Rubripirellula amarantea: one gene and its partner. The protein of the gene in region 1 interacts with the protein of each later gene in a pairwise test. Links are inferred from orthologs where the notes say so. Each region holds a gene or a part of one and is shown in the gene's direction. Other genes may lie near its edges.

Evidence for each region. The genes of interacting proteins can lie anywhere in the genome.
Region 2: the proteins of Pla22_RS03740 (region 1) and def interact in binary tests that used the Escherichia coli proteins (3 or more experiments, as listed by UniProt). The link is inferred for Rubripirellula amarantea from one-to-one orthologs.

What each region holds. Positions count from the first base shown.
Region 1 is NZ_SJPI01000001.1:1,029,205-1,037,159, reverse strand. What follows is about bases 2,669-5,532. They hold Pla22_RS03740 (aspartate-semialdehyde dehydrogenase), read left to right. Parts: upstream 2,669-3,524; coding sequence 3,525-4,541; downstream 4,542-5,532. Other genes in these bases: Pla22_RS03735 (hypothetical protein), read right to left, coding at 4,658-5,532; Pla22_RS03745 (formylglycine-generating enzyme family protein), read left to right, coding at 2,669-3,470. Outside these bases: Pla22_RS03755 (S1C family serine protease), read left to right, coding at 1-744; Pla22_RS03750 (O-antigen ligase family protein), read left to right, coding at 875-2,275; more of Pla22_RS03745, read left to right, coding at 2,286-2,668; more of Pla22_RS03735, read right to left, coding at 5,533-5,803; Pla22_RS03730 (ABC transporter permease), read right to left, coding at 5,793-7,955.
Region 2 is NZ_SJPI01000003.1:126,042-131,311, reverse strand. What follows is about bases 1-2,725. They hold def (peptide deformylase), read left to right. Parts: upstream 1-933; coding sequence 934-1,518; downstream 1,519-2,725. Other genes in these bases: Pla22_RS20525 (methionyl-tRNA formyltransferase), read left to right, coding at 1,533-2,504; mch (methenyltetrahydromethanopterin cyclohydrolase), read right to left, coding at 1-752. Also shown: Pla22_RS20520 (hypothetical protein), read left to right, coding at 2,730-3,068; Pla22_RS25390 (hypothetical protein), read left to right, coding at 3,102-3,242; dnaG (DNA primase), read left to right, coding at 3,660-5,270. UniProt on the Escherichia coli protein: Removes the formyl group from the N-terminal Met of newly synthesized proteins. Requires at least a dipeptide for an efficient rate of reaction. N-terminal L-methionine is a prerequisite for activity but the enzyme has broad specificity at other positions.

The sequences.
Region 1 (7,955 bases):
GTGACGCTTAGCGATGGTCGTCGATTACCGGCCGTGGTGGTGGGAACCGATTCGCTAACGGACCTAGCCGTATTGAAGGTCGATGCGTCGGGACTCATTCCGATTCTTTGGGGTGATAGCGATCGTTGCCGCGTCGGTTCGCCGGTGTGGGCGGTGGGCAGTCCGTTTGGTCTTGATCGTACGGTGACGTTCGGAATCCTTAGCGGAAAACACCGCAAGGTCCGCGCAAGCACGGAATGGCAGGACTTCATGCAAAGCGACGTGGCTGTGAACCCTGGCAACAGCGGAGGCCCACTGGTTGATGCTCGAGGGACCCTGATCGGCATCAATACGGCGATCGTGGGTGATACGTACCAAGGGGTTAGCTTTTCCGTGCCCAGCAACGTAGCCAGAAAGGTCTACGAGAGAATCAAAACGAATGGACGCGTTGACCGAGGATGGCTCGGAGTTTCACTGGGAAAGGTTTCAGATGACCTATTGGTGGGCAATGATCCTCGCATGCGAGGTGCCGCAGTGCAGTATTTGCCAGACGACAAGGCCCCGGCTGCACGGGCTGGAATTCAGGTAGGCGATATTATCATCGAGGTAGATCAGACACCGGTTCGCGAGACCTCCCATTTAATGCAAATGATCGGTCAGTCTGGCCCCGGCGAAAAAATCGAGCTGCGGATCTGGCGGGACGGTAAAATGATGAATGTTCCGATTGTTCTTGATGCTCGGCCCGATTCGTTGAACCTGCGGTGATATCCCCGCCGGGGTTTCGTATCACCTTTCGCATATTTCCTTCTGGGAATTACGATGCGACAATCCGATGCCTGTTTCGTGTCGAATGATCGCGAGCTTTTTTCGTAATTCCTCTCATCCCCAATGTTTCGTGGATTCTGTTGCTCCCCTGCCGCCACCGCTTTCTGCGGAAGATTCCGTAGCGCCGCGAGTCGATCTCGAGGGACCGGCGGGCATGCGTGGCGGGGCGGTCAGTGGCGTGCAAGCCTTTCCCTTGCTTTGCACTCTTGCATTGGGCTTGGCGTGTTTCGTTAACACCATTGACTTCAACTATGGCTACACCAATGGCGAAGATCATGTCGGGCTCGATTGGCAAGTCGTTGTAAAGCTGATCGTCGCAGCGGCGTGTTCCGGATTAGGGGCGATAGGCGTCCTGATGAGTGCTCAAGTGCGTCAATCGCTCGCTAGCGTTCCGGGATGCATCATCGTCGCGCTCGCTGGCGTTCTGATTTTGTCGTCGGCAGTGGCTCTTGAAGAAGCCAAGACCGTATCGCGTGTCGCGTCGCTAGTGAACTTTGGTTACGTGATGTTTGTCCCCACTGTCTTGACGGTTCTGGGACTCCGACGAATTGTATTGATCTGTCTTTTGGCCCTGGTCGCGAACTTGATGATCAACTGGGTGCTGTACTTAGGATTTCCTCAGTCCGGTATCTTCGAAGAAGAGCTTTTGGGCAACCACATTGCTCGCCGAATGGGCGGACTAGGGCACCCGAATTCGATTGCTCGCACCGGCGTGTTGGCTGGCGTCTTGTCCCTGTCGATGCTTCGGAGCGCCGACCTGACGCCGCGATTCCCGTTGGGTCGCAGCGTGCTAATTGGAATTATCGTTGTTGCGTTGATGACGATGCTCGCGACGTTCAGTCGGACGGCGTGTGTGGCCGGATTAGCGGCCGCGGGGTTCCTGTTGCTAGATAAGATTTTTACCCGAAACGGGTTAGTGCTCGCGGGTAGCCTGATCGCATTGGCGACCATCACCATCGTGGCGACTGAGCTTGTTACCGGCGGTGGAGTGCTGGGGGATTCGCTGATTTCGATGACGACTAAGACAGGTGAGGTATCTGAATTAACGTCGGCGACCGGGCGAACCGCCATTTGGGCGGAAGCCGTTCGACTCATTTCGGAGCGTCCGTTGACCGGTTACGGCCTCAACAGTGCACCCTTCATGATGAAAGAGTTTTCGCTGCATCCGCATAATCTACTGCTGCACGCGATGATCTCCGGCGGCATCCTGGCTGGCTTATTGACGATGTGTTTGGTGGCCTGGAATTTCTTTTTTGGACTCATCAGCGACGAACCTCTGGTGCGAGCCATCTCGGTTTATGTACTTGTTTCCGGGATTTTTGAAGACACCGTCCTCGACACCTTCGCCTCACCATCGACACTATTGTGGTTGATCGTCATGATCTACCCCAGCATTCGGGTGCTTTCGGCTCGAATGTCCCGACGGCCGCAACCGGCTGTCCCTGAACCTCGTTTTTTACCCTCCGCTTGAGATAAAAGTCATGCGTTTGAATCGAAATTTTGCCTGCTTCTTCGTTGCGATGGCCGGACTGAGTCCGACCTGGGCCGACGCGCCCACCGCAACCGTTGGGATCTCTGAAACGAAACCCGCGGACGGTCCTTCCGTTGAAGTCGATGGCGGTTTCATGGTTCCGTACACCGAGAAGATTCCAGGAACCGATTTGACGTTCGAGATGATCCCCGTTCCCGGCGGCAGCTTTTTGATGGGTAGTCCCGAGGACGAAGAAGGACGCCGCGAAGACGAGGGACCTCAGGTCAAGGTTAACGTCGATCCAATGTGGGTCGCCAAGACAGAGATCAATTGGGCTCAGTACGACGAATACATGAACCTATACAAGATTTTCAAAGAATTTGAATCGCAAGGAATCCGCAGTGTGACGGACGACAATAAAGCGGACGCCATCACGGCTCCGACTGAATTGTACGATTCGACCTTTACTTGGGAATTTGGTCACGAACCAGAGCAAGCCGCTGTCACTATGACTCAGTACTCGGCTCAACAATTCAGCAAGTGGCTCAGCCGCGTAACGGGCCAGCAGTATCGCTTGCCGACCGAGGCCGAATGGGAATACGCTGCTCGAGGGGGCACGCAGACTCCTTTCTATTGGGGCGACGACGAAGCGGCTGCCGAGGATCACGCTTGGTACTTTGACAACACGCCGGACGAAGGCCAATCGCCCGTCGGTACACTCGCTGAAAATCCCTTTGGGCTTCAAGACATGTTAGGCAACGTGTTTGAATGGACGGTTAACCAACACACCGAAGACTACAGCGAGTACAAGCAACGCGAACCGATCAATGCCATTGATGTGGTAAAGTGGCCCGAAATCGGCAGCGAATGTGTTGTCCGTGGCGGCAGTTGGGAAAGTGATGTCGAAGACCTCCGCTGCGCCGCTCGTCTTGCTTCCGACGACGAGGCTTGGAAAGAAGAAGACCCGAATTTCCCACGCAGTCCTTGGTGGTTCACCAGCGATCCTGCACGCGGGGTTGGCTTTCGTTTGTTCCGATCGTACAAACCACTTGATGACGAGCTGATTACGAAGTTCTGGGAAGCCAGTGCCGAAGATGTCATCGGTGACGTCGAGTCGCGTATTCAAGGCGGTCGCGGTGGGCTTGGGATCGTTGATCCGAGCCTTCCCGACGCTATTAAAGAGCTAGACAACTAATCCAGCCGTCTGTCACCACTTTCCCCCCACTACCTTTAGACTTTAGAAATCACCGTGTACGAAACTGTTGCACTCGTTGGCGCTACCGGCGCCGTTGGACGAATCGTTCTCGAGCAATTGGCCTCGCGTCAGTTTCCGATGAAGCGACTCAAACTGCTCGCCTCCCAGCGCTCGGTGGGCAAGGAAGTTCGATTCAACGGCGAAACGATAAAAGTCGAACTGCTTGAGCCCAATGCGTTCAAGAATATCGATCTTGTTATCGCTAGCACTCCCGATGAGGTGTCGGCTGAGTTCGCACCTTGGGCGGTGGAAGCCGGTGCCATTGTCGTGGACGAAAGCGGTTATTGGCGCATGGATCCATCGGTTCCCCTGATCGTTCCGGAAGTAAACCCCGAAGCGACGGCGAATCACAGGGGCATCATCGCTAGCCCCAATTGCAGCACTACTCAGATGGTCGTCGCGTTGGCACCTCTGCATAAAGCGGCTCGTGTTCGTCGAGTGGTCGTAAGCACTTATCAAGCAACTAGCGGTGCTGGCTTGGCTGGGAACGAAGAGCTCAAGGACAGTATCCGACAATCCTTGGCTGGCCAGAAACATTCACCCAAGACATTTTCTCATCCGATCGGGTTCAACTTGATCCCACAAATCGGGTCCGAAAAGCATGAGGGTTACACCAGCGAAGAGATGAAGATGGTGTACGAGACTCGCAAGATCATGGGCGATGAAGAAATTCAGGTATGTCCGACTTGCGTGCGCGTGCCCGTTGCGATCGGTCACAGCGAGTCGATTTTGGTCGAAACCGAACGCCCACTTTCGGCTTCAGACGCTCGTGAGTTGTTTGAGGCTGCCGAAGGGGTCACCGTTATCGATGACCTGAGCGGTAAAAAATATCCGATGCCGTTGGATTGCGATGGGAAAGACGATGTCTTCGTCGGTCGTATTCGCAAGGATATCAGTAGCCCGAACGGCATCTCGTTTTGGTGTGTCAGCGACAACCTTCGCAAGGGTGCTGCGACCAATGCCGTCCAAATCGCCGAATTGCTCATCAAGCAAGCTGCTGCCGCTTCATAGGCAAGCTTCGAGCTACGGTCGACATTTAAGTCGGCACTACTGGCGTGGCCGTTTTCATTTCAATCGCAAGGCGCGGTTGAACACGGCACGATTTTATGACGACTTTCGCGGTCCGATTACAGGTCCTCGACCGTTGGTAATTTGTTGAGCCAAGTTTCGGTTTGACGATAGTGTTGCCGCAGGCTAATCGCTTTGGCGATGGTCTCTTGCTGTCGATCGGGTGTGAACATCCGTTCGTTTTCCCAGGCGTCAGGGTATCGCCACGCAATGTTGCTCCAGGGGTTTTCGTCCATCAGTGGAATGCTCAACCATCGATCTGCGGTGAAGAACCGCGTTGCTTGGCGTATTTGCGTATGGCCCGCTGCGTCGCGCGGATCACGATAGGTATCGTCGTTGAAGAAAACCGGCGTCCACTGATGCCGTTCAGACGGCGCGACGGGAAATGGGTATGGCTCACCCCAACTTAGGCTTGGAAGCGTATCCGAATAGGCACGCTGAGCATTCGCGATTTCGAACTCCGTTGCCCGTTGCCTTGCTTTCTGCCATTCCGAGCGAGGTTTCATCCAATTCGCCATCTCGGCCAGTTGTTCATCGTTCCACTGGTCAAACTGGAGCGAGTTCAGTACCAGATGATGAAATTTACTAACAGCAGAAAGGCGGATGTAGTATTCGAGCTCGGTAGCATCGTCGCCAGGCAGACGCGTGATCCACTTCCATTGCTCAAGCATGTGGAAGGCGAGTTCGGTGTTGCCTTTGTGGAAGGCGTCCCTGAATGCAAACGAGAATACCCTGCTAAGGTGGTAGAATTCACTGTCTTGAGGTACGTAGCCAAGAGCGTTGATGGAACTGCGGTCATCGATTGTGGTTCGCAATTGGATTACTCGTTCGATGATCGGCGCCGCGTCCTTGGTGTATTGCGTGATCAATGGAGCCAGCGCTGATTCTTCGCCGGGTGGCACGACGCTGTATTGTTCTCCCGCAACGGCAAGAAATAGTTCGTTGTATTCTCGGTTAAGTCCGCTTGCGGCATCTATCAAACGTTGGAACTCTGACTGGCTATTCGATTCGGTACGGTGCCTTAGTGGAATGAATGGAAGATCTTCCATTGACATTTCCAGTTCGGTCTCCATCATCCGAGTCATCTGAGTTTGCGTGCGGTTCCACACGAAGTCGGCGTACGCTGTGCAGACCAGCAACAACACGAACGGGGTAAAGACGACGACTTGAAAGGTTTTTCCCAATCGGATTTCTTTAGTTGGCATGATGGTCCTCCTTCAAGCTCTCGATTCTTTGTTCCCAGGCCATTCCCCAGTACCTTGCTATGTGATGGTTAAAGGATCCGATTATCTCGACCGTGGCACTCGTGCGTCCATGCTTGCCGTACACCCCATCTTCAAACGTCACGGCCGGATGAGAAAGAAGCTGATGAAGTTTTCGCCGAGCATCGTTTGGGGTGGTCTTGTCGGTTTTGGGGGTCTGCAATAGCAACAAGCTTGCGGCGACAATTGAATCCGCACGACGTCTTTGCGTCCAAGGTGTCAGGGCAGGGGGAGTGAACTCCAGGCCGCTGTCGTAGGGGAACGAATAGTAACGTGTATCCCTAGATTCCGATCGCCACCAAGAAGCCAAAACAGCGTTTCTTCTCATCGCGTTTCGCTGCGTGATCGTAGGCAGTTTCTTGAGAGTGGATTGAACTGCTTCTTCGTCAATTCGCTCGGTGATGTCGGAATCGCCGAGCACATCGGCCAGCCAAATTTCGAGCACGTCGGCCGAGTCTTGCACACGCCAAAGCGTCGATTGACGCATTGCAGCCGCCATGGTCGCCGCCGCATCTATCCACTGTTCGAATTGCATGTTGGCAGCATCGTCGTCTTCTGTTGAAGCTAAGAATCGCAGTCTCGCTAGTTCCAAAGCGTCGTAGAACCGATGCAGTGATTGGTTTGACTGCGGTTTGGCAGGACGGTTAGGCTCCTCGCGAACCTGACTAAGTCCTTCGATCCATGCAGTGGGCGAATGAGATCGAGTGCTGATTTCGTTGAGCTGCTGTGCCACCCATTCTTGATCAATTCCTTGAGACGAAATCGTGGGTTCGCTTGTCGTCGGTACGAGTCGGAGTTCGACATGATCTTGCCGCACATCAATGTCTCGGAGTTCCCTGATCATGGCAGTCCGAGTCGTGTGATCGAGTTTTGGAATGCTCTGGACGTAACGGATCGCAGGAACAAGCGGTAGCAAGAAGATCAGAACCGTTGTCGCTAGCCCCAACAAGAAACTAAGCGGACGATCGGTGCCGTTGGCAAAGCGTCGCGCCATGAACAGAGTTGCCAACGAGGGAAAGGATAGGCCAACTAATGAAGCCAATAACAAGGGCGCCATTGCCTGGGTGACGCAGTACAACAGCCAGCCAAGCAACATCGACGCCACAATCGGGCTGATCAGGTACGCCATCACCGGTTCTCGAAGCAATTGACTTGTCCATGCTCCCGCCGCGAACGAGATTCCGCCGATCAGGATCAACGTGAGCGGCGATATCAAAAGCAGGTCTGTCTTGAGCAGGTCTATGCGTTGGCTCAACCACAAGGAGCTGATGGCAAGGTAAATCAGAACGAACGATGCCAAGATGGACAGAATTGCAACATGGCGTGCGAGCCAGATGTGTCTTGGGTTGTAGCCACGTTCGGCCAAGAATCGTATGAAGTTGTGGGACCCATCACCTTGGAAAACAAGAACGCCACCCCATGTGGCTCCGACCACGATGAACATTGGAGAAGCGAATAACAGCACTGGTTGCAGCACCGAATAGTGCCCAACGTAGTTCTCTAGGATTGGCATGATGACGCCCACTGTCATCAGCAACGATGACAACGCAAGTTGCCATTTGCTTGAAACGAGTGTCTGCCAAATCAACGCAATCCATGCTGAATCAAAAACGCGAGTTCGAGGCGAATCGATTGCTAAGTCGACCAAGGCCATCGCCGGATCAAATGGATTGGGCCCGGTCAGTTCGGCGATGGTCGGAGCACGCCTTGGTAGCAGGGATCGCAGCGCAGCCCTTCGCGTCAACCACGCCAGGATAGGTATCATCAGCAGGTAGGTCGCAAAGATGCTGTAGAAAACCTGAGAGTTTGAAAGCCATCGCGAATCACGTGCGTTGTTTAGCATGTGAAAGCCGAAGTTTGCCGCAAGCGGGACTAACACGATTGCTGCCATCAATGCGATGGTGCTAACCGCGGCCCGTAATTTCCAAGACGCATAGAATCCAGCGAGTAACACCACCACACTTTGCACAATCCAAAAAGGAAAGCTCAAAGGAATTAGGTGAGCGTCGTTGACGGACACTGAGGGTGAAATCGAAGTGAAACTGATCGCGGTAACATTCCCTATCAACAAGGCAATTCCCCAAGCACCGATGAG
Region 2 (5,270 bases), on another replicon or contig:
TCGTCGGCGTCAACCCATAAGGTCACCGTGGCGCCATAAAGCATGGCATCGTTAGTACGTCCAATGCCACTAGCCATGTCGCCCGGTTTGGCCGGTGGTGGCAACGGAGCATGTCCGGTGGCGGAAATAATGGTTCGAACGTCAAACTTCAACTCGTGCAACTTGTGAAGTGCGGTTTCGATGCTGCGTGCAACGACCTGCAACGAACCAGCGATAGTGCTGGTAGGGGCGACCGCGATTCGCAATTCGCTCGTTTCGACCTGACACTGTTCGGCGATCAATTTGATAGCCGAAGCGGTGGGAAGCGAGTCGGATTCTAAAACGCCCACCACGGGGCTACCGGTTTCTGTTAACTCAAGTTCGCCGAGCATTTCCTCGCGACCGCGGGCCAATCGCATTGGACCGCTGCCCATGGCAAAGAAGTCATCCGATTGCACAGGCCAGCCAGCGTATTGGGCACCCAAGCAGGCATGCAGCGGATGATCGGTCTGGACGTAGACCGCATTAGTGGTCGCATAGCGATCCGGATCTGCAGGTTGAATTTCGATGTTGGCGAGGTCACCCATGCACAGTCCAGCAAGCCCCAATCCAGCAGCAACGGATCCGTGAGTGTGGACGCCCGCGTCCAGAATGCGGGCTCCCTCGATTTCCTGGGTCTCGCAACCGATTTCATCCTTAATGTCGCTGAGGACATCAAATAGTGAAGCGGCCTGGGAGTTAATGCTTAATTCATAAGTCGGTTGATCGTTCATGGTCGATATCGTCGTGAACTCAATGCGAGCTGTAAACTGGACGCGTGACCTAAAGTCGGCAACTTTCTTACCCCTGTAAAATAGAGCAAGAATCCGTCATCCTGAGGGTTCGCTGGCGGATTGGCCGATCGGACCTGTTTTGCCTCACTTTCCGACTCCTCGTCTTGTCTTTCGATCCGCCATGCAACTGAGCGTTATCACCTATCCCCATCCGACTCTGCGGATCAAAAGTAAGCCCATCCGCCGCGTTGATGCCGAGCTCAAAGAGATTGTCGCTCAGATGTTCGAGCTGATGTACGAACACAAAGGCGTGGGGCTGGCGGCAAACCAAGTCGACTTGCCGCTGCGGTTGTTCGTGGCTAATCCGGCCGGCGAAAAGGGAGAGGGCGAGGAGTTTGTGATCATCAATCCTGAACTCCAATTGCCCAAAGGAAATGAAACTTCCCAGGAAGGTTGCTTGAGTCTTCCCGGGCTCTACGGTCAAGTCAAACGCCCCAAGTCGATTCGGCTCAGTGCTTATGACCTGCAAGGAAACCCGATCGAAGGCACCTTTGATGGGTTCCTGGGGCGAATTTTTCAGCATGAAAACGATCACCTCGATGGCGTCATGTTTTTTGACCGAATGAGTGCCGAGGCCCGGCGTGATCTGGAAGATGCAATGGATACGTTGGAAACGGATTTTCGATCCAAGCAGGGCACGGGTTCGATTCCCGATGACGAAACGCTCGTCAAACGCTTAAGCACTTGGCACGAAAAGTACACCTAAGGCAAATTACGGACATGGCTTCAGAGCGATTGAAATTGGTGGTGATGGGCACCGGACCGTTCGCGGTTCCGTCCTTCAACGCATTGTTGGATCACGATATTCGTTTAGTTGTTACTCGCCCTGCTCCACCGGTCAAAAGTCGTGGCGGACCGCCTCCGTCACCCGTCCGTGATTGGGCGGTTCACAACACCTTGCCGGTGTTTGATCCCGTCAGCATTAACGATCCCGATTCGATTGAGACGGTCGCCAAAGAGCAGCCTGACTTGCTTGTTGTCTGCGACTATGGGCAAATCCTTAAGCCTGCCGCGCTGGCGGTTGCTCGACTCGGTTGTATCAACTTACACGGATCCCTGCTTCCCGCTTATCGCGGAGCCGCCCCGGTTCAATGGGCGATGCTCAATGGCGACCCGGTTACGGGAGTCTCGGTGATTCACATGACGCCTCGGCTCGATGGCGGTCCCGTGCTTTGCACGCGTGAAACGCCCATTAGCGATGACGAAGACGCTGGGCAATTGGAAGAGCGTTTGTCGGCGATTGGTGTCGAAGCGACCTTAGAAGCCGTTGCCATGTTGCAATCTTGGGATGGCCAATCGGATATCGGAGTGCCACAAGATCCCAGTCGGGTCAGCAAGGCGCCGCGATTGAGTAAAGCCGATGGCGAGATTGATTGGGGGCGATCGGGGCGTGAGATCAGTTGTCATGTGCGAGGCATGAGCCCCTGGCCCGTTGCCTTTACGTTCTTTAGGTCGCATCCCGAGAAGCCACCGATCCGCTTGGCAGTAAAGTCCGTTCGATTGACTGACCAGACCAGCGAGGGCTTTCACAGTGGAGAAATCGTCAAAACGGAAGCCGGTTACTTGGTCGCCACAGGTGATCTGATGGTCGAGTTGATTAGCATCGTCCCAGCTGGAAAGCGCGAGATGTCAGCAGACGCGTTCTTTCGCGGGCATCAGCCGAGTGAAGGATCGAGGCTGTTTTCGCTGTAACGAAGCGATGTTTTCAGCGTTTTGGAATTGGTCTTTGCTTGTCCCACGCAAATTCGTATAAGCGGAGGTGGAAGGACGCGCCTGGAAAGACTCCGTTGTGCTCGAAACGCTCATCATGATGATGGGCTCCTCTGATGAGACTAGCCATCGTTACCTAGATGGCATGACGTTTGCATTTCGCATCGTCAATCACGGATTCGAACAATGGAATAACGGAGTATCAGGATGCTTTATACGCAAGATTCGTTTGTGGATCTCGATAGCAATGTCCAGCCTATCGAGTTATCAGTGGAACTCACCCCATCGACCGCTCAGTGCGATCTGCAGGAAATCCGTCGCTGCATCGCGCTGGTTGAGTTGCTCAATCAGGTATCCACCAATTCGGAACCTGAGTGCGTCGCGGCTCGGTTTTCGATCAGCGAACATCGTTGGAACAATCTGTTGAACAACGCGTTGCTCAGCTTGGATTGTCTTGAAGCGATGGTTTCGTCGGGACGCTTAGCTGATGCCCAAAAGATCATTCCGGTTGCAATCCGGTCACTCGAAGCACTCAGCGTTAACTGAGCTCGGTAGCAGGCTTAGTGATAAATAGGCTGAATGATAAATACGCTGGGTGATCGTCTGCTGGGGATAGGTCGTCGCATTTGGAGTGTTTCGGTTGCCCCCACTTCCGTCGATCTCAGTCTCACCGACGTGCTTTACGGCGCACTGGTGCAAGCAAACGTGGTCGTAGCCTAGACAAGTCGTTTCTCGATCGCTTCCGCTTTAGGTTCAACCGCGACCTTCGTTGTCCATGTCTTTGCCGAGCGGGATTCGCTTCAGTGGAGGATTTGCGAGTTGGGATCAGACGGTGAATGTTTCGCACTGGCGGTAAGCTCAACTTATAAAGCTCAATTCCGTCGCGGCAATCGAACAAAACCCAGCGAATTTAATCACGAAATTCGTCTTGACCTGGGACATAGCGGTTAGAAGAATCCGGCTGGAACACTGCAAAGGACTGCAGGGATCGAAAATTACTGGCGACCGCTTGGGTTGCCGGTGGACCGATCGAAAATATTTCGCCAGCTTTACCGGGCGAAGGATTCAGGGAAGAATACTCTTTCTTGAATGCTTGCAATCTCGGTGAGTAGGTCCCCTCCAACGCGGAAGATTCGTTTGTCGTCGATTTTGGATTTCGATCTGAAAGAGCGAGTGCGGTCATCAGTCGACATTCTCGACGTGATCAGCGCGACGCTCGAAGTCCAGCCGCAGGGTCGCAATTTCGTCGCTCGTTGCCCCTGGCATAACGACCGTCGACCTTCGATGACGATCAACCAGGAACGGCAAACGTGGAAGTGTTGGCCCTGTGACATTGGTGGGGATGTCTTCAGTTTCGTAATGCGTCGTGATGGAGTCGATTTTCCCACAGCGATGCGGACGTTGGCGGATGTCGCTGGCATTCCCATCGAGCAGTACACCGGTGGAAAAAAAACGACGCCCGGGTCGCCCGACGACCGCGACACGCTTTTTGCCGCCATGAAGTTGGTGGCTGATGAGTACTTCGATTTGCTCGACGATCCTAGGACGGACGATGCGAAAATCGCTCGCGATTATTTGGCATCTCGGGGCGTGAACGACGAAAATCGAAAGCGATTTCGAATCGGTTTCTCGCCCGATTCATGGGACCACGCGGTGAAGTTGCTAAAGGACAACAAGTTTTCCGGTGAAGTCGCCCATGCTTGCGGCGTCGCATCGGCAAAGCAGTCCGGTCAAGGTTTCGTCGACATGTTCCGTGGCCGATTGATGTTTCCGATTTTCGATCTGCAAAATCGGCCGATCGCGTTGGGCGGTCGACTGATTCCCGAGATCGCCGCTCGCCATGGTGACAAAGCCGGCGGGAAGTACATCAACGGACGCGAAACGATGTTGTTTCGTAAATCGAAGCAGCTTTACGGATTGCAGCTTGCCCGCGAAGCCATTCGAAGCCAAGGCCAAGTGATGGTCATGGAAGGCTACACCGACGTGGTGGCCGCCCGACAATCCGGCGTCGAGCCTGTTGTGGCGGTGCTGGGGACGGCGTTGACTCCCGACCACGTTAAGATTCTCAAGCGATTCGCCGAGCGAGTGGTCCTCGTGCTCGATGGTGATACTGCGGGGCAAAAACGAGCGGATGAAGTGCTGGAACTGTTCATTGGCGAAAGCGTCGATTTAAGAGTGCTAACGCTTCCCGAAGGCAGCGATCCGGCGGACTACATCGGCGAATTCGGACGCGAATCGTTTGAACAGATTGTCGCGAAGGCACCCGATGCGCTCGATCACAAGCTCAACCGACTGACCGAGGGAGTGGACTTTAAGAACGACACGCATGCTGTGACCAAAGCGGTGGACACGATGTTGAAGATCGTCGCCAAAGCTCCCGAAGGATTGCGTGTCGACCAGCTTATGACACGGCTTTCCGATAGCTTTAACTTTCGCGTTGAGCGTTTAGAACAGCGATTGGCGACCTTGCGCACTGAGGCTCGTAATCGTGGTCGAGCTCAACGCATTGCGCCGCCGGTCAAGGAACTCACTCAAGCACCACAGCGCATTGTTTATGAAAAACTACCGCCGTTATCAGGGCTGGATTTGCATCTTTTCGAAACGCTTATTGAGCAACCCGATTTGGCCGCCAGCGCGGTGGAGGCGATTGATCCCGATTGGTTGACCAGCATCACGGCGAAGATGTTGTTATCGGCTTACCAGGACTTGGACCTTCGCGCGATGCCGCTCGATGGAAAGAGCCTTTTA